4 regions of the Paenarthrobacter aromaticivorans genome follow, and region 4 is predicted to be linked to each of the others. Evidence: riboswitches for the same ligand, from Rfam matches in the RefSeq annotation. Region 4 holds a riboswitch; each other region holds the start of a gene.

Region 1 (4,533 bases), on a different contig from region 4:
AGGATGGGCACGATCGCACCCGAGGCGAAGAAGCAGAAGCTGGACATCGCAGCACCCCAGGCAGAGCCGACCATTTCGTGGTCATCGGCGGGCTGCTCCTTCTCCGGTTGCAAGGAGAGGCTGGGATCGCAGTCGCAGCTGAAGAGTCCCATGCGCTCGGCGGCACGGTGCTCGGCGGCCTCACGGGTCATGCCGCGGGCCAGGTACACCAGCACGAGCTCATTGTGTTCGATGTCCAAAGAAGGGGCGGCCGTGAGGGTAGCCTGCGTGGGTAGCGTGGCGTTAAGCAACTCCCGTTGCGAGCGGACCGAAACGTACTCGCCGGCACCCATGGACAGGGCCCCGGCCAGCAATCCGGCAACACCGCTCATAAGGACCACCGGGCTGGGAACGCCCGTTGCGGCCATACCCATGACCAGTGAAAGGTTGCTCACCAAGCCGTCGTTGGCCCCAAAAACGGCAGCGCGGAAGGTACCGGAGAGCCTGTTGCGTCCACGGGTGGCAAGGCCCCTGACAACTTCTTCGTGGATTTGTTCGTCGGCAACCATGGCCGCAGTGGCAGCGGGTTCTGCACCGTAGGGGGAACGGCCTTCCGCACGCTGGGCCAGGGCGAGCACGAACACCGAACCGAAGTGCCGGGCCAGGAAGCCAAGTAGCTGGCTCCGGGTGGACGCCCCCTTCGGCATTCCAGCGTGCTCTCCGAGGAGCTTGAGCCAGTGTGCCTCGTGCCTTCCTTCTGCCTCGGCCAAGGCGAGCAGGATCTGGCGTTCTTCGCCGTCACGACGCTGGGCGAGTTCCCGGTAGACGGCGGCTTCGGCTCGCTCGTCGGCCAGGTATTGACGCCACCGCCTGATGTCCGCCGATGTGGGCCGGGCTGGTTGGGGCGGTGTTCCGGATCCGGGGGCGGGGTCCGGAGCGGGGCTCGACGAACCGTGGGATTCCTGGTGCTTCTGCACTTTTTCTCCTGTGCTGGGTGGGGTAGTTGCGGCCCCATTGCACGCCCACTGTACCGCTTATTGGCGCGGATTTTTGGCCGGTATTCCTTAGTTGGAATGTTCGGCATGCCTTAATTTACGAAGGTGCAATCCTCTGCTTTGAGCCTTTCCTTGGGTCCATGTTGGCCGTTGCCTTGACCCTCTTCAGGCACAGTGCTCAGATGGAAGGACAGGGGCGGGGGCCCTCCCCGCACTCGGTCAGCAGGCTGCTTGCCAGCCCACCAGACGGAGGTTGCAGCATGGACACCACCGAACCGCACGCCAACCACCCGGAACGGGAGACCATCGAGTCAGACCCCGCCTACGACTACAGCGAAGACCAGGAAGTCGACGAACCCTGGGTGGAGGAAATCGACGTCCCTGAAGACGACGAGCGGGTTGTCCCCCTGGATGAAACCGAAGAATTCCGCGGGGAAGAAGACGAAGAATTCTAGGACTCTTTTCTTCTAGGCAGGGCCCTCCTCATCCAAGGTGAAATGCCGCTCCAGTCCGGCCGGACGCCCCAGCGCTGCAACAGTCACCGTTAACGTCCTCGACGATGCACACCACCGCGATGGACGCACAGCCTGGGCAAGAGCACGCGCCAACAGCTGCGCTTCAGGGTGCCGGAATCGGGTCAGGCCACCGTTCAGGAACAGGGTCACAGTCCCACGGACAAGGTCGACGCCGGGAATCACCGGAACGGTGGGCGTCTCGGATTTGGTGGGGGTCGTTTGAGTTGGGCTGACTACACCTTGGTACGGCAAGGACTGCTCCTTTAGGGAGTGCTCTTGCCCGCTCGGTTGTCTCTGGTCCGGGGCGGGCCGCTTCCTCATCCGAACCACCCGTGAACATGGGGTTGGTGTGTGGCCAGTCGGAGCTTTGCGCCACCTCTCTTGAAGCTGGGACCACTGTACTGGAGGAGTGCTGTCCTGAAGAACTGCGGGTGGGTTGTTGTGGGGCCTGGTGTGCGTGCCAAGGGGTGTGGATGGGGCGCAGAGTGGGACCCACAACGCGGCGACTCGGGACGGAAAGCGCAACGGCGACGCCGCCCCGGAAAGGGGCGGCGCCGCCGTCGAACATTACCCGGGGCTGGGCGTCAGCTAGCTGGCGTTGTGGCTGCTGACAGGGTGGGCCTCCAGCGGCAGTTCTTCCGAGACTGCCCCGGCCACGCGCTTGTCCCACGCGGCCCGGACTTCGGGTTCGGTGGGTGGCGTGAGGAGGGAGATCACGACATAGGCCACGAACGAGGCCGCCAGGCCGTAGTAGATGGGTTCGTTGGCGTAGACGCCATCGACGCTCGGAATGACTCCAATAGCGAACAGAATCAACAGTGCCAGGGTCAATACAGAGCCCACTGCCATGGACCATGCAGCGGCGATACCGGTTCCGCGCTTCCACACCAGGCCGCCGAGAATCGCGACGAGGAGGCCGCCCACCAGGATGTCGTAGGCAATGGTGAGGGCAACAACCACGTCCTGCGCGGCCATGGAGATCACCACTGCAACGATGCCCAGGCCCAGAACCCAGTAGCGGTTGGCTTTGACGTCGTGCTCAGGGTTTTCGGTGTCGTCGGTGTTGATGGTCTTGCCGAACCAGCTGGCGACGAACGGAACAACATCTGCGCGAGCCACCGTGGCGGCGGCAATCAGGGCACCTGAAGCGGTGGACATCATGGCTGCAACAGCTGCGGCCATGACCAGGCCGCCAATGCCGATGGGCAGGATGTGCGTTGCCACTTCGGCGTACACCACGTCCTTGCCGAGGTTGGCGACATCGATGTTGGGGAGCGCCACCCGGGCGGCCAGGCCGATCAAGGCACCGGCTACACCGTAAAGGATGCAGTAAACGCCGGCGGTAGCTCCACCCCAGCGTGCAACCTTTGGAGTCTTGGCCGTGAAGACGCGCTGCCAGATGTCTTGGCCGATCAGGAGTCCAAGGGTGTAAACGACGAAGTACGTGATGATCGTCTGGACACCGATGCCGTCGATCTGGAAGAAGCTCGCATCGACGCGCTCACGGATTCCGTCGAGTCCTCCGGCCGCGTTCATGACGAAGGGGAGCATCAGGAAGAAGATGCCTACGGTCTTGATGATGAACTGGACCTGGTCGGCCAGCGTGATGGACCACATGCCACCGATGGTCGAGTAAACAAGCACAATTGCGCCGCCGACGGCGATCGCCATCCAGCGTTCCCAGTCGAAGAGGACTACGAAGATGGTGGCGTATGCGCCGGTGGACGTGGCACAGAGCATGAGGGTGTAGGCGAGCATCACGATTCCGGAGGTCTGCGTGGCCTTGCTGCCGTAGCGAAGGCTGAGCATTTGGGAAACCGTATAGATCTTCAGGCGCTGGATGGTGCCAGCGAAGAGCAAGCTCAGCAGGAGGACGCCGGAGCCGATTGCGACTACCAGCCACATCCCTGAGATGCCGAACTTGTAGCCCAAGCCGACGCCGCCGACCGTGGATGCGCCACCAAGGACAACCGCGGCCATGGTGCCTGTGTAAAGGAAGGGGCCCAGGCGGCGGCCAGCCACCAGGAAGTCGCTGTTGTTCTTGGTGCGGGACTTGCCCCACCAACCGAATGCAAGCATTGCAAGCAGGTACACCACCACAATGGCGATGTTTATGAACGATGAGTCCATGAGTGGCTCCTTGGAGCTGGTGCACGGAGTTTGGGGGTTTCGACGTTACTCCTGGGAAGTGCCGAAGTCTCCGTGCTGATGATGGGAGATTGGGGATCGTGTTGTGCCTCACAGACAACACTTGTTGCCTATGAGGATATGTTGTGATGGGAGTAACAGTCAAGGGGCTTTGGTCATCCTCGGGCTGTTAAGGGCTCCGGAGGCCCGCGGTCCCGCTACTATTGCTGCAATGACAGGGCCCAATGACAGGCCTGAAAGGTTCGTGAATGAAGGCTCTCCCCGTTGAACCAAGCAACGTTCCTGTTGCTATCGGTTCCAGAATCCGCGCAGCCCGCCAGGCGCAGCGACTCACCATCGAGCAAGTGGCGGACGCGACAGGCCTAACCAAAGGCTTCCTCAGCCGTGTCGAACGCGACCTGACCTCGCCGTCGGTCGCTTCACTTGTAACCCTTTGCCAGGTCCTGTCCGTGTCGGTAGGAGACTTGTTTGCCGCTCCGGAAACGCACCTGACCAGGCGCGACGACGGCCCCCGGATTTCCCTGGGTGGCCAGGGCATTGTGGAGCGCTTGTTAACAGCCCGATCGGAGCGGCGGCTGCAAATCCTTCAGGCCACCATCGAACCGCGGGGTCGTGGTGAAAACGAGCTCTACGCCGTTGACTGCGATGTTGACGTCCTCCATGTGGTGAAGGGACGCATCAAACTGATCCTGACCAACGAGGAGTACGACCTCGAAGAAGGGGACACCCTCTCCTTCCCGGGCCGGGAACCCCATACCTGGGTCAATCCCACGGACGAAACCGTCGAGGTCCTCTGGGTTCTGGTGCCCGCAGCGAGCCGCTAGACCTTCCCGCTGCTCCGCGGTCCGTCCCAGTTGCCCGCCGTTTACTCCCCGGATTTGGTGAGGGGGCCCTGG
Region 2 (4,533 bases), on a different contig from region 4:
TGGATGGCAGGTTGGCCGGATGGTGGCGCCACGGCTTCTCCGGCGGGATCTGCGAACTCGACATCAGGATGAACAGGCCGGTCACAACAGCCGAACAACAAGCCCTGGATGCAGAAGTGGAACGCTACGGGAGGTTCCTGGGCATGGAGACAAAGCGGGTGTGAACCGCGGGACTAAGCTGGGTTAAGACCTAGGAGGCCTGCACCGTGAACAATCTGATCTTCTGGATCATCGTCTGCTCGTGGCTGATTCCCATGGGGATCCGCCTTTACAACCGGTCCCGGGCCCGCCGGCTTCAGGACCGTAATTTCCCGGGCCCAAACTATCCGGGCCCCGGCTATCCTCCGCAGAATCTTCCCGGACCGGGTTACCCGCAGCAGAATTATCCGGCACCGCCATATCCCACCCAGAACTACCCGGGCTATCCCGGGGAACCCACCACCATCCGCCCTGCCGATGCCCCACCGCCGCCAGGACCGGCGTCGAACGCTTCTTCACCTACGTTTCCGAGCCACAGCGGCTCTGAGCAGCAAGGATTCCGCGCGCGAAAGCTCGCCGAACTGGACCTCAAGTTCAGCAACGGCGAGATCGCGATGGAGGACTACATGAAGCAGCGCGGCGACATCATGAACGGATGAGCCGGCTTAGGCGAAGAAAGCCTCGCGTAGTTGGGCTGACAGCTGCCCGATTTCGGTGAGGAAGCCATCGTGTCCGATGGGGGCTTCGATCACGTGGACGGGCACATTGCCTGGCAGATTTTGCGCCAGTTCCAATGACTGGGCCGGAAAATAAAGGCGGTCGGAGTCGACGGCTGCCACAAAGAATTCAGCAGTGGCGGTGGCCAAGGCTTCCTGCAAGGTGCCCCGGCCCCGGCTGATGTCGTGGGACATGAGTGCCTCGGTGATGGCGATGTAACTGTTCGCATCGAACCGGCGCACCAGCTTGGTGCCTTGGTGGTCGAGGTAACTTTCCACCTGGTAGCGGCCACGCTCCCCGAGGACCGGAGCGGCCAGGGGCGTCTCTTGGTGCTGGGCTTCCCGGCCGAAACGGAAATCAAGCTCCAGCGCTGACCGGTACGTGATGTGCGCTATGCGTCGGGCCAAGGCAAGGCCCGCCTCCGGTGTTGGGCCGCCGTAGTAATCGCCGTTGTTGAAGTTCGGGTCCTGGCGGATGGCGAGCGTCTGCGACTGGGCGAACGCGATTTGCTCGGCCGTGCTGTAGGCGCCGACAGAAATAACCGCGCACCGCTGAACACGCTCAGGGAAGGTCACCGCCCATTCAAGTGCCCGCGCCCCGCCCATGGAACCGCCAAGGACGGCGTGCCATGCCTTGATCCCCAACGCATCCGCGAGGCGGGCTTCGGCCACCGTGCTGTCGCGCAAAGTGATCAGCGGGAAGCGGGATCCCCAAGGCCGCCCGTCTGGCGCCTCGGACGACGGGCCTGTACTGCCGTAACAGCCGCCCACGATGTTGATGGAGATGACGAAGAACCGGTTGGTGTCGATCGTCGCACCGGGGCCAACGAGTTGCTCCCACCAGCCTTCCTCATCGGTGGCACCGCGGGCCACGTGCGTGCTTCCCGTCAGTGCGTGCTGAACCAGGACGGCGTTGGACGCATCCTCGTTCAACTGACCCCAGGTCTCGTAGGCAAGCACAACGTCCGGGAGAAAACCGCCGGCTTCAAGTTCCAGCGAACCTACGCCGGCGTACTTGACCGTCCCATCTTCTTTGCCTGGTTTTGGGGGTGCTGTAGCAGTAATGGTCATTCCTTTGACACCTAACCTCGCGCTTGCCTGCCGCCTTGCGTGCGACAGGCCAGGTCTTCACCCGGGGCACCCCACCGCGGAGGAGGGTTGCCGGCCAGCAAGCCGGGGCTGTCACTGGCACTCATGACCTAATACGTAGAGTCTAGGAAAAATACCGCTGTTTTGGCGAAGAATGTGACAGCTGTGTGACGGTTTGGGGCCGCTTCGTTCAGGAACACGCACTGCGGAGGGCCGCCCGGCGAATTTTCGTCGACAGGCGGCCACGCCGCGCAGGCGTTGTCTTAACGGCTCAAACGCGAGGTTCAGCTGCCGTAATCGGACTCCCCCTAAGCGCCTTTGGCAGCCCGGAAACCGGCCTCCAGGTCAGCAATGATGTCGTCCACATGCTCTATTCCCACGGACAGGCGGACAAGGCCTGGATTCACGCCCGCAACCAACTGCTGTTCGGCCGTGAGCTGGCTGTGGGTAGTCGACGCCGGGTGGATAACCAGCGAGCGGACGTCACCAATGTTGGCAACATGGGAGTGCAACTCCAGGCCATCGACGAATCGCTTACCGGCCTCGACGCCACCCTTGATGTTGAATGCCACCACTGCACCGGTACCCCTGGGCCCGTACTTGCGGCCACGGTCGTACCAAGGGCTGGACGGCAGGCCCGCGAAGGCGACTGACTCGACGTCGTCATGGGCTTCCAACCACTCAGCTACTTTGGTGGCGTTCGAGACGTGGCGCTCGACCCGCAGGCTCAGGGTTTCCAGCCCCTGGGCGATGAGGAAGGCGTTGAACGGGGAAACCGCCGAACCCAGATCACGCAGCAACTGCACACGTGCCTTGAGAATGTAGGAGAGGTTGGCTCCAAGCGCGCCGTCCTTGCCAAGGTCACGGGCGTAAACGAGTCCGTTGTAGCTGGGGTCGGGAGTATTGAATCCAGGGAAGCGCTCCGGGTCCTTGCCGAAGTCAAAGTTTCCGGAGTCCACGATCACGCCGGCGATCGCTGCGCCGTGGCCGCCCAGATACTTGGTAGCCGAGTGCACCACGATGTCCGCACCCCACTCGATGGGACGGATGAGGTAGGGGGTGGCGAGCGTGTTATCCACGATGAGCGGCACACCAGCCTCATGCGCGGTGCGCGAAATACCCTCGATGTCCAGCACGTCTTGGCGCGGATTGGACACCACCTCGCCGAAGAACAGCTTGGTGTTGGGCTGCACGGCGTCCCGCCACTGGTCCAGGTTGTCCGGATCCTCCACGAACGTCACGGAGATGCCGAACTTCTTCAGCGTGTGCGCCAGCAGGTTGTAGGTGCCGCCATAAAGGCTGGGACTGGCGACGACGTGGTCTCCGGCCTCGGCAATGTTCAGGATGGCGAAGGTTTCCGCGGCCTGTCCTGAGCTAAGGAGCAACGCGCCCAGCCCGCCTTCGAGGCTGGCGATCCGTTGCTCCACGGCATCCTGTGTTGGGTTGCCGATACGAGTGTAGATCGGGGCGAGCTCGGCCAGTGCAAAGCGGTTGGCTGCGCTCTCTGCGCTCGGGAAAACGAAGGACGTGGTCTGGTAGATCGGAAGCGACCGCGCTCCCGTGGCAGAGTCAGGCTCCTGGCCTGCGTGGATCTGGCGGGTTTCGAAAGACCATCCTTGGGACATTGAATTCTCCTCTTAGTGGCGCGCGGATTTGCCGTTGATCGCTGTAGGCGTGGGCTGGGGCCAGTCTAGGAAGCGCCCGGGGACTTGGACAGTTTTGTGACGAAGACAGTATTTTTCAGTCTTTACGCGACCCGGCGTGACGCGTTCCGGTAGCGCGGAATAACGTCCCATGTTAGTTAGGCTCGCCTTAGCTGAGACCCCGATCACAAAGTGCCAAGATGAAGCCATGCGCATGGATCACGTCTCTTACGCTTGTGAACGAGATGGCCTTTTGGCCACTACCGAACGAATTTCCGCAGCTCTGGGAGTGGACGCAGTCCGGGGCGGAGTGCACCCGCGCTTCGGCACCCGGAACATGATCATTCCCTTGGCGGATAACAAATACCTGGAAGTCGTAGAGGTCCTGGACCACCCTGCTTCTGACAAGGCACCCTTTGGCCAGGCAGTCCGCGCACGCTCGGCGGCTGGCGGCGGTTGGATGGGCTGGTGCGTCGCCGTTGACGACCTCGCCCCCTTCGAGGAACGCCTCGGCCGCTCCGCTGTTCCGGGCAACCGCAAGTTCCCGGATGGCCGCGAACTCGTGTGGCAGCAGATCGGCATTCTCGGCTTGATCGCCGATCCCCAGGTGCCGTACCTGCTCAAGTGGGAGGGCGATCCCTCACTGCACCCGTCCAAGGTCTACGAGAGTGACGTCAAGATGTCCAGCCTCACGATTGCGGGCTCGGCGGAACGCGTTACCGAATGGCTGGGCGAACCCGTGGAGAAGCCGCTCGAGGACGTCGCTGTCCAGTGGATGGCCCCGCACGGTACGCCTGGCATCATGTCCGTCACTTTCGAAACCGCATCCGGCGCCGTCACCATCTGACGCACGCCTTCAAGCTTCGGCCGCCATCAGCGGGTGCCAACGACGTCACCCACCGATGGCGGCCGAATTTCTCTTTAAGGGTCCACTAGCTTTAAGGGGCCCTACCCCAGGCCGATCGCCTTGCCGAAGAGGCTGAAGCCAACGAACGCGACGATGTCCAGCAGCGCATGTGCAATGACTAAAGGCATCACTCGCTTCGTCTTTGTATAGATCCAGGCGAAGACCAAGCCCATGGCGAAGTTGCCGATGAACGGCCCGA
Region 3 (4,533 bases), on a different contig from region 4:
CCGTAGACGGGCGCGCTGGCTGCAGCAGTGACTCCGATCCATCGTTTGGCGGGGGATGCCAGGAGGCTTCCGCCCAGCGCCGCCAAGGCAAGAACGTGGAGCCCCGAGTAGGCCAGGAATGGCGCATTGGATCCGCGGCCGTAAGCAAAGCGTTCCAGGTCCGAGGCCCGACGCGACAAACTGGATACAAAGAGCGGGGCACCTGCGAGCAAGGCGGCCGCGGCTGCAACAGCCCACCGCTTTGCCCGTCCGCCCGGAAGACGACGGGCAAAGGCTGCGAATCCCACCGGCACCGCGACGGTTCCAGCAGCAGCGAGGTGCTGCCCGATAACCCAGCCACGCTGCCCGGCCTCGAGCATACGAAGACGTTCGACGGCATCGGGGGTGATGTAGACGCGCGAGACTGGTGAGATCCCTGCCAACCACACCGCCGTGCCGGCAACGATGACCGTTCCGGCACGGCGATAGGGATGCTTCACGCTCATGGCATGAAGGTTAGACCTGTTTGAGGGCCTTCTCCAGATCCAGGATGAGATCGTCCACGTCTTCAAGCCCCACGGACAAACGGACCACGCCGTCTGAAAGGCCGATTGCCGCGCGCCCTTCGGGCCCCATGGCCCTGTGCGTGGTGGTGGCCGGGTGCGTGATGAGGGACTTGGAGTCGCCCAAGTTGTTGGAAATGTCGATGACGCGCAGTCCGTCCAACAGCGCGAACGCGGCGTCCTTGGCGGAACGCCCGGACGAGGGCAGCAACTCGAATGTCAGCACGGTACCGCCGGCCTTCATTTGCTTGGCTGCGAGCTCGTACTGAGGGTGCGATTTCAGCAAGGGGTACTTGACCCAGTTGATGGCGGGTTGCTGCTCCAGCCATTCCGCGATTTTCAAAGCGGAGGCCGAACTGTGGTTCACGCGCAAGCCAATGGTTTCCAGGCCCTTGGTCAACACCCAGGCGTTGAACGCGGAGAGCGACGGACCGGTGTGGCGCATCAGCTGCTTGACCGGGCCATCGATGAATTCCTTGGTGCCCAGGATCGCACCGCCCAGGACACGCCCCTGGCCATCGATGTGCTTGGTGCCGGAGTACACGATCACGTCCGCGCCCAGCTCGCCGCAACGCTGCAGCAGCGGAGTGGCAAAGACATTGTCGACGACGACGGTGGCTCCCGCAGCATGCGCAAGCTCGCTGACGGCGGCGATGTCCACGATTTCCTGCATGGGGTTGGAGGGCGACTCGAAGAACACGGCGGTGGTCGGTTCTGAGAGGGCAGCACGCCACTGGTCGAGGTCGGGACCATCGACGAATACCGTCTCGACACCCCAGCGCGGCAGGATCTCGTTGAGGATCACGAAGCAGGAGCCGAACAAGGAACGGGCAGCGACCACGCGGTCCCCGGCTGCCAGCAGGGCACCCAAGGCGGTGAAGACCGCAGACATGCCGGACGCCGTCGCAAAGCATGCCTCGGTTCCTTCGAGCAGCCGCAACCGCTCCTGGAACGTGGCCACGGACGGGTTGCCGTAGCGGGAGTAAACGAAGCGTTCGTCCTCGCCGGTGAAGGCGCGTTCGGCGGCTGCAGCGGATTCGTAGACGAAGCCGGAGTTCAGGAAAACGGGTTCGGACGTCTCCTGGAAGTTGGTACGGTCAAGGCCACCGCGTACTGCCTGTGTGTCAGGGCTCCAGCTGGCGGCATCGGGATTGAAAGTCACTTAGTCATTCCCCAGGTTCGTTGGCAGGCCGCGGTTTTTCCAGCCGTTGATGGTGCGTTCGCCGTAGCGGTCCGGGTCGCCTTCGAAGCCCTCAAGCACGTTGTAGGCAGTGAACCCGGCCTGCGTCGCGGCGATGGCGGCGGAGATGGAGCGCTGGCCTGAGCGGCAGATGAAAACGAGTTCCACGCCCTCGCCCTCGGGTGCCTGCTGTTGCAAGTCCTCGATGAAGCGGGAGTTGGGGATGCCACCGGCAAGGTTCCACTGAATGAACAGTGGATCATTCTCTGTGGCCTTCGTGTCGGGAATGCCGATGTGGGCCCACTCGGCCTCGGTGCGGACGTCCACCAGGATGGCGCCTTCTTCAAGCTTGGCCCACGCGTCCTGCGGGGTCAGGTCACCTGCGTAACTCATGCGTGTCCCTCGAATGCTTCTTCGTCGTCGTCGTTCTCCAGTTGGTCAACGGCATTCGCGACGGCGGCGTCTGCGTTGGCGATGGCAGCGGGCAGGACGACCGCCTGCGCCACGATGACATCCGTGCCGTTGAACGTGGCTGCCGGGCTGCCGTGGAGCACGTAGCCGTCGGCGAGGGCCGTGGTGATCCGCTCGCAGAATTCACGGGTATCCGGACCTGTAATCAGGCGGTAGGAGAGTTTTTCTTCAGTGGGTTCAGGCATTGGCTGGTGCTCCTCAGTCACGCTTGCAGTTCGAAGTGTCGATACGCCGAGTAGTCACCTGAGGCACCCCGCCGGAGAGAGGGTTGCCGACCAGCAAGTCAGGGCTTTGCGCTGGTGCTCATTACTCAAGAAAAAAGTAGCATCCCGCGGTGGCGGCCCGCACTTGCAGGCGGTTACGTGCTCGTCATGTTGCGTAACCGGCCGGTGCTGGAGTAGCGGCCCAAATATGACGCCCCAGGAGCATAATTGACGCAGTACGACCCCCTGTAACTTCGCAAGAAATCAGGTCGCGGTGAACGGACAAGGCAGTTCTACACTCAAGCCCATGCTGCATTTCGGATGGTTCGTGGGGCACGGTTTCGGTGTCCAGGGATGGGGAACTCCCGGCTACAGCCTGGGTTACGACTGGAAGAAACCTGCCCTGTATCAAGACGCCGTGCGCGCGTTCGAGCAATCCGGCCTTGATCTTTTTATTATCGAGGACTCTCTCACTGTTCCTGATACTTATGGCGGCTCCGCCGAGGTCTCGCTGGCACACGCCTCGTTTGCGCCCAAGCATGATCCATTGGCCCTGGTGCCGTACCTTCTTTCCGCCACCAAGCACCTTGGAATTGTGCCGACGGTCAGCGCATCGTTCTACCCGCCTTTCACAGCCGCCCGGCTCTTGGCCACGCTGCAGCACTTCTCCGAGGGGCAGCTCGGCTGGAACGTTGTCACCTCCGGCAGTGACCTCGCAGCACAGAATTACGGTTTGGATCAGCAGATTGAACACGACCTTCGGTATGAGAAGGCGGAAGAATTCGTCGACGTCGTCCGGCAGCTTTGGCGCAGCTGGGAACCCGACGCTGTGCTCGAGGACGTTGAGGCGGGCGTGTTCGCCGACCACACCAAAGTGCATCCGATTAACCACCAAGGCGACTTCTTCAAGGTCAGGGGTCCACTAAACACGGCGCCTCTGCCGGAGGAGCCCGTACTGGTGCAGGCCGGTGCTTCTCCTCGGGGCAAAGCGTTCGCGGGTGGGCATGCAGATGTGGCGATCGCCTTGGCGCGTGGCGTTGACGGCATGAAGGCTTACCGGGATTCCATCCGTGCCGAGGCTGCGAAGGCGGGCAGGAACCCCGACGACGTTAAGGTCCTTTTCGTGTTGAAGCCCACCGTGGTTGGTTCAACAGCGGAGGCCGAGGAGTTGCGTGCGCAGCGCCGTGAGCTTACCCAGCGTGATATCGACAGCCAGCTCAACTCGATCTCCTATCTGTCAGTGATCGACTTCAAGCAGTTCGACCTCGATGCGCCGTTGCCTGAATTGAGCACCAACAGCAACCAAGGCACGTTGGAGCACTTCGCCAAGGCAGCGCCTCCGGGGTCTACCCTGCGCCAGATCCTGCAGGCACGAAGCGGTGGTGCCGGCGATTCGATTATCGGCACGGTTACCGAGATCGCGGACTATCTTCAAGAAACCGGCGAGGCCGTGGGCGGCGACGGCTTCCTCTTCTCCGGCTTCGTAGACCCCGTGACTGTGCACGGCGTGTTGGACAAGCTCACCCCCGAACTGCGACGCCGTGGCCTGCTGAGGAAGAGTTACGGCGACGGTGGCTTCCGCCAGAATCTTCTGGACTTCTGACGATGTCCTCCGAACCCAGGACCCTGGTGATCGGCACATCGCCCGTGGACCCTGCAAGCGTGGCGCAGGCTGCCTTGAATCCGGCGTTTCACGTGAAACTCAACCACGATGCGTTGTCTTTGATCGGCCGCTCACGCGAAGTGCTGGAGCGTGCTGCGACCTCAGGTCAGAGAGTCTACGGCCTCAACACCCTCCTCGGATCCGGACGCGATACGGCTGTGGAGGAGAGGTCGGTCCTTGCCTATCAAATCCAAGTAGTCAGGTATCACAACAGTGGCGTGGGCGACTATCTGGACCGACCCTCCGCCCGCGCCGTGATCCTCTCCCGGCTCATCGGCTTCAGCCGCGGCGGCTCTGGTGTACGCCCGGAGACCGCCCAGTTCTATGCGGAACTACTCAACCGTGGAGTTCTTCCCGCCATCCCCCGCGAAGGCTCAGTCGGCTCATCGGACCTCACCCAGCTCGCCGCCGTCGCCGCCGTCGCCATCGGTGAAGGTGAAGCGATCGATGGGGACGGCACCCTGGTACCCGGGG
Region 4 (4,533 bases):
CGGCGGAGACGCGGAAGAAACAGCTGACGGCCTGATTATCCGCCCGGCCACCCTGCATCCAGGCGTCGTACACAGCTACGCCGACCACCGCATGGCTACGGCGGGGGCTATTTTGGGGCTCGCCGTTCCGGGCGTTCAGGTGGAGGATATCGCCACCACGTCCAAGACGATGCCCGAATTTCCGCAGATGTGGGAGGCCATGCTGCAGCAGGGCACAGGCGACGATGAAACCGTCACCAGTGAGGCCAGCAACTGACCATGGGCCGCGACGCAAGCTCCTGGGACGAATCCGACGTCCGGATCCGTCCGAACAAAAAAGGATCAAGGCCCCGCACCAAAGACCGCCCCAGTCATGATGACGCGGTCATCGGCCGGGTCATCACGGTGGACCGCGGGCGATACACCGCCATCGTTGGGGAAGACTCCTCTGATGAACGCATTATCATCGCTGCACGCGCGCGTGAACTCCGACGAAACCCTGTTGTTCCCGGCGATTTTGTCGCTTTGGTGGGCGATGTATCGGGAGAGCCGGATACCCTTGCCCGATTGGTCCGCATAGAGGAGCGCAGGACGCTGCTCCGGCGCAGCGCTGATGATACCGACCCCATCGAAAGAGTGGTGGTGGCCAACGCAGACCAACTTGTGGTGGTGGTCGCCGCGGCCAATCCGGAGCCCCGAACCGGCTTTATCGACCGCGCCTTGGTTGCAGCCTACGACGCCGGTATCGAGCCCCTGCTGCTCGTCACCAAAGCAGACGTCAAGGACCCTGCCGAGCTGTTGTCCAACTATCTCAGCCTGGACTTTCCCATCATCATCAGCCGTACGGCAGACGATGAAGCGTCCGGCATTGACGCCCGCTCGGACGACGGACTGTCAGCGCGGCTGGACAGCCGCGCCGTTGCCGAATTGCGGGCCCACCTTGATGGAAAAGTGACTGTCATGCTGGGCCATTCGGGCGTCGGCAAGTCCACCATGGTTAATGCCCTCACAGGAGCCGAGCGTGCTACCGGTGGTGTCAACGCCGTCACCGGGCGGGGCCGGCACACGTCGTCGTCGGCGTTGGCCCTGAAGCTGGCAGACGCACCTCCCGGTAGCTGGATCATCGATACACCCGGTATCCGCTCCTTCGGCCTGGCACACGTGGACCCCGACCGCATCGTGCATTCCTTCCCCGATTTGGAACCTGGCACCGAAACTTGCGACCGCGGTTGCAAGCACGATGCCAGCGCCATCAATTGCGGACTTGACGCGTGGGTGAACGAGGGACATGCCGGTCCTTCCGGAGTGGCCCGCTTGTCTTCGCTCCGGCGACTGCTGGGCGCGGACCCGCGTTTGGAAGCGAAAGAGACCAAGGAACTCGGTACCGTCAACTAAGTGTCAGTGCACCACGATCCAACTGCGGGGAACGTTTCACGATAGTTTGGTGGCATGACCCAACCCGTTTCCAGCTACAACGACGACCTGCGACTGGCCCACGTGCTGGCGGATTCCGTGGACGCCCAAACCATGGACCGCTTCAAGGCCTTGGATCTGCAGATCGAGACCAAGCCTGACCTCACGCCCGTGACGGATGCCGACAAGGCTGCGGAAGAAGCCATCCGTGGCCAATTGTCGCGTTCCCGCCCCCGTGACGCCGTCCTCGGCGAGGAGTTCGGCAGCAGCGGCCACGGCTCCCGGCGCTGGATCATCGACCCCATCGACGGAACCAAGAACTTCGTTCGGGGCGTTCCCGTGTGGGCCACCCTGATTGCACTCGTTGACGAAGGCGAGCCGGTCGTTGGGGTTGTCAGCGCTCCCGCGCTGGGCAAGCGTTGGTGGGCAGCAAAGGACATGGGCGCCTATATGGGCCGCTCACTGGCTTCAGCCACCCGGCTCAAGGTGTCAAACGTGTCGCGGTTGGCGGATGCCTCAATGTCATATTCCAGCCTCTCCGGTTGGAAGGAACGCGGCAATCTGGACGAATTCCTGGGGCTGACGGAAGACATCTGGCGCACGCGCGCCTACGGCGACTTCTGGTCCTATTGCCTGGTTGCCGAGGGGGCTGTGGATATCGCCTGCGAGCCAGAGTTGAATCTTTACGATATGGCAGCACTCGTTCCCATTGTGACGGAAGCCGGCGGCCGGTTCACCTCGTTGGAAGGCGAGGACGGCCCCTTCGGCGGCAACGCCCTGGCAACCAACTCCATCCTGCATTCAGAGGTCCTCAAGCGGCTCAACCCTGCCCTGGATGACCTCCTCTGACCCAGCAGCACCAACAAGCAAACAGGCTTTGCACAGAATTTTCGACGGCGGGTGCCTCCTTTTCGGGGCATCCGCCGTCTTTTCTTCGCCCAAAGCCCAGTTTGAAGACCCTTCGTAACAATGTGCTTAACAAAGCGGGCGACTTTGGAACAGGCCAGAGGCGTGACCTAACCTCTTTACAGGTCACGAGTGCCAGCGCTAAACCCCGGTTTGCTGGCCGGCAACCCTCCATTCGCGGTGGGGTGCCCCGGGTGACGACCCGGCCGGTCCGGAACGGATGCGGCAAGCGCGGATCCCCGTAGGGGGTCCCTCTTGAGTGAGGTCCCATGAGCACTGCTACGTTCAACTCCACCGTTCTGACGTCCCTTGTGGTCGAAGAAGCAAGGCACGAAGCCGCTGCAGGCAGGCCCTTGGCCGCCGTCACAGGTGCAGAGCTGCAAGCTCCCCTGATCCAGGGTGGCCACGTCCGCTACGCCAACCTTGACTACGGAGCATCCGCTCCAGCCTTGACAATCGTTTCTGCGTATCTCAACGAGATCCTCCCCTACTACGCCAGTGTCCACCGCGGCGCGGGCTACGCTTCCCAGATCAGCACCTCGGTCTACGAGAATTCCCGCGACATCGTCCGGGAGTTCGTTGGGGGCCGTCCCGACGATTCCGTGATCTTCACCCGGAACACCACGGACTCACTGAACCTGTTGGCGGGCTGCCTCCCTCAGCTGGACGGAAAGCCAACGGGCGAGGTCCTTTACCTGGACATCGAGCACCATGCCAATCTCCTCCCATGGCAGGGTGTCCCTCACCGCAGTGTCGTAGCTGCTTCGACACTGACAGCTACCGTGGCCAAGCTCCGCGAGGAACTCAGCCAAGGCGGCGTGTCGTTGCTGGCGGTCACCGGGGCCTCGAACGTGACCGGTGAAATCCTGCCGATCGCGGAGCTCGCGGCACTTGCGCACGAATACGGAGCCCGGATTGTGGTGGACGCCGCTCAGCTTGCCCCCCACCGCCGCATCGACATCGCCGCAGCAGACGTCGACTACATCGTGTTCTCCGGGCACAAGCTCTACGCTCCGTTCGGCGCCGGTGTTGTTGTGGGTCGTCCTGACTGGCTTGACGCCGGCACTCCCCACCTTGCTGGCGGTGGCGCCGTTCGTGAAGCCCGCTTGGACTCGGTCAGCTGGGCTTCCGGTCCTGCACGCCATGAGGGCGGCTCCCCCAACGTCCTCGGCGCGGCAACACTGGCCCGTGCGACGCAGGTGCTCGCCGACTTGGATCAAGAGGCCTGGCACGCCCATGAAGCTGCCATCCGCTCATACCTCGTACAGGGACTTGAAGCAATCGACGGCGTGACCGTTCACCGGATCTTCAGCGACTCCGAGGACACCATCGGCGTGGTCAACTTCTCCGTGGAAGGATTCGACGCCGGGCTGGTCGCCGCCTACCTCGCCGCCGAACACGGCGTAGGACTTCGTGACGGGCGCTTCTGCGCCCATCCCCTCCTCAAGCGGCTCGGCCTCCCTTCAGGCTCGCTGCGAGCCAGCTTCGGCGTAGGCTCGCGTCTGGAGGATGCCACACGACTGCTCGCTGGTATCGAAGAACTCAAGCGCACGGGTCTGGGTTGGGACTATGTAGTGGATGAGGGCCGATGGGTACCGGCCAATGACCACCGCACCTATCCGGAATGGGCACCAAACACCCCGGGCACCGCAGGGGCTGCACCCTGCACGATCGACTAAACACTGCCACAGTTTGGTCAGCGGTGCCTTGGCCCAGGCCGGGATCATCATTGTCGCCCGTGCGGTAAATTCGTAGGGTAAATGGCGTTCGCGGTAAAGGAGTCAGTGCGTGGCCGTGCGTTCCCCTCGGGATTCCGGCGGAAGTGTTTCCGGCAGCCTTCTTTCCAGCAGCGCTGGCAGGCCGGGTGGTCCCAAGCTGCATGCCACGCGACGCCACGAACTGGGCCAGAGCTTCCAGGACGGCGGCGAACACTACGATCGGGTTCGGCCCGGATATCCCACAGACTCAGTGGATTGGCTTCTTCCTCTTGGAGCGAAATCCGCAGCTGATATTGGTGCAGGCACAGGAAAATTCACCGCGTTGCTCGTGGAACGCGGCCTGCAGGTGGCCGCCGTCGATCCTTCCACAGACATGCTGGAGCAACTTCGAAAGTCCTATCCCGGCGTTGAGGTGTTGGAGGGTACAGCCGAGGCCACAGGGCTGGCGGACTCAGCATTCGACGTCGTCAGCGTTGCCCAAGCATGGCATTGGTGTGACCCGATGAAAGCCAGCAAA

Evidence for each region. A riboswitch is a leader RNA that binds a small molecule or an ion and turns the genes downstream of it on or off. The one in region 4 is predicted to bind S-adenosylmethionine.
Region 1: it holds a riboswitch for S-adenosylmethionine, as region 4 does, so the genes downstream of both, KSW38_RS16915 (hypothetical protein) here and KSW38_RS07680 (aminotransferase class V-fold PLP-dependent enzyme) in region 4, are expected to answer to the same signal.
Region 2: it holds a riboswitch for S-adenosylmethionine, as region 4 does, so the genes downstream of both, metX (homoserine O-acetyltransferase MetX) here and KSW38_RS07680 (aminotransferase class V-fold PLP-dependent enzyme) in region 4, are expected to answer to the same signal.
Region 3: it holds a riboswitch for S-adenosylmethionine, as region 4 does, so the genes downstream of both, KSW38_RS20490 (DUF1737 domain-containing protein) here and KSW38_RS07680 (aminotransferase class V-fold PLP-dependent enzyme) in region 4, are expected to answer to the same signal.

The regions. Positions count from the first base shown of each region.
Region 1 covers NZ_JAHOPC010000011.1:88,945-93,477, forward strand. The annotation lists gene KSW38_RS16905 (VIT1/CCC1 transporter family protein) at 1-956, opposite strand, end outside; gene KSW38_RS16910 (hypothetical protein) at 1,235-1,429, shown strand; gene KSW38_RS16915 (hypothetical protein) at 1,442-1,741, opposite strand; SAM riboswitch class IV at 1,757-1,876, opposite strand; gene KSW38_RS16920 (sodium:solute symporter family protein) at 2,078-3,619, opposite strand; gene KSW38_RS16925 (helix-turn-helix domain-containing protein) at 3,886-4,461, shown strand.
Region 2 covers NZ_JAHOPC010000007.1:166,573-171,105, forward strand. The annotation lists gene KSW38_RS13115 (winged helix DNA-binding domain-containing protein) at 1-164, shown strand, start outside; gene KSW38_RS13120 (hypothetical protein) at 207-638, shown strand; gene metX (homoserine O-acetyltransferase MetX) at 645-1,766, opposite strand; SAM riboswitch class IV at 1,781-1,895, opposite strand; gene KSW38_RS13130 (bifunctional o-acetylhomoserine/o-acetylserine sulfhydrylase) at 2,093-3,409, opposite strand; gene KSW38_RS13135 (VOC family protein) at 3,636-4,274, shown strand; gene KSW38_RS13140 (CPBP family intramembrane glutamic endopeptidase) at 4,376-4,533, opposite strand, start outside.
Region 3 covers NZ_JAHOPC010000016.1:89,805-94,337, reverse strand. The annotation lists gene KSW38_RS20505 (hypothetical protein) at 1-485, opposite strand, end outside; gene KSW38_RS20500 (O-succinylhomoserine sulfhydrylase) at 496-1,704, opposite strand; gene KSW38_RS20495 (rhodanese-like domain-containing protein) at 1,705-2,115, opposite strand; gene KSW38_RS20490 (DUF1737 domain-containing protein) at 2,112-2,378, opposite strand; SAM riboswitch class IV at 2,393-2,504, opposite strand; gene KSW38_RS20485 (NtaA/DmoA family FMN-dependent monooxygenase) at 2,671-3,999, shown strand; gene KSW38_RS20480 (aromatic amino acid ammonia-lyase) at 4,002-4,533, shown strand, end outside.
Region 4 covers NZ_JAHOPC010000003.1:216,798-221,330, forward strand. The annotation lists gene aroA (3-phosphoshikimate 1-carboxyvinyltransferase) at 1-256, shown strand, start outside; gene rsgA (ribosome small subunit-dependent GTPase A) at 259-1,374, shown strand; gene hisN (histidinol-phosphatase) at 1,429-2,241, shown strand; SAM riboswitch class IV at 2,423-2,536, shown strand; gene KSW38_RS07680 (aminotransferase class V-fold PLP-dependent enzyme) at 2,568-3,977, shown strand; gene KSW38_RS07685 (class I SAM-dependent methyltransferase) at 4,174-4,533, shown strand, end outside.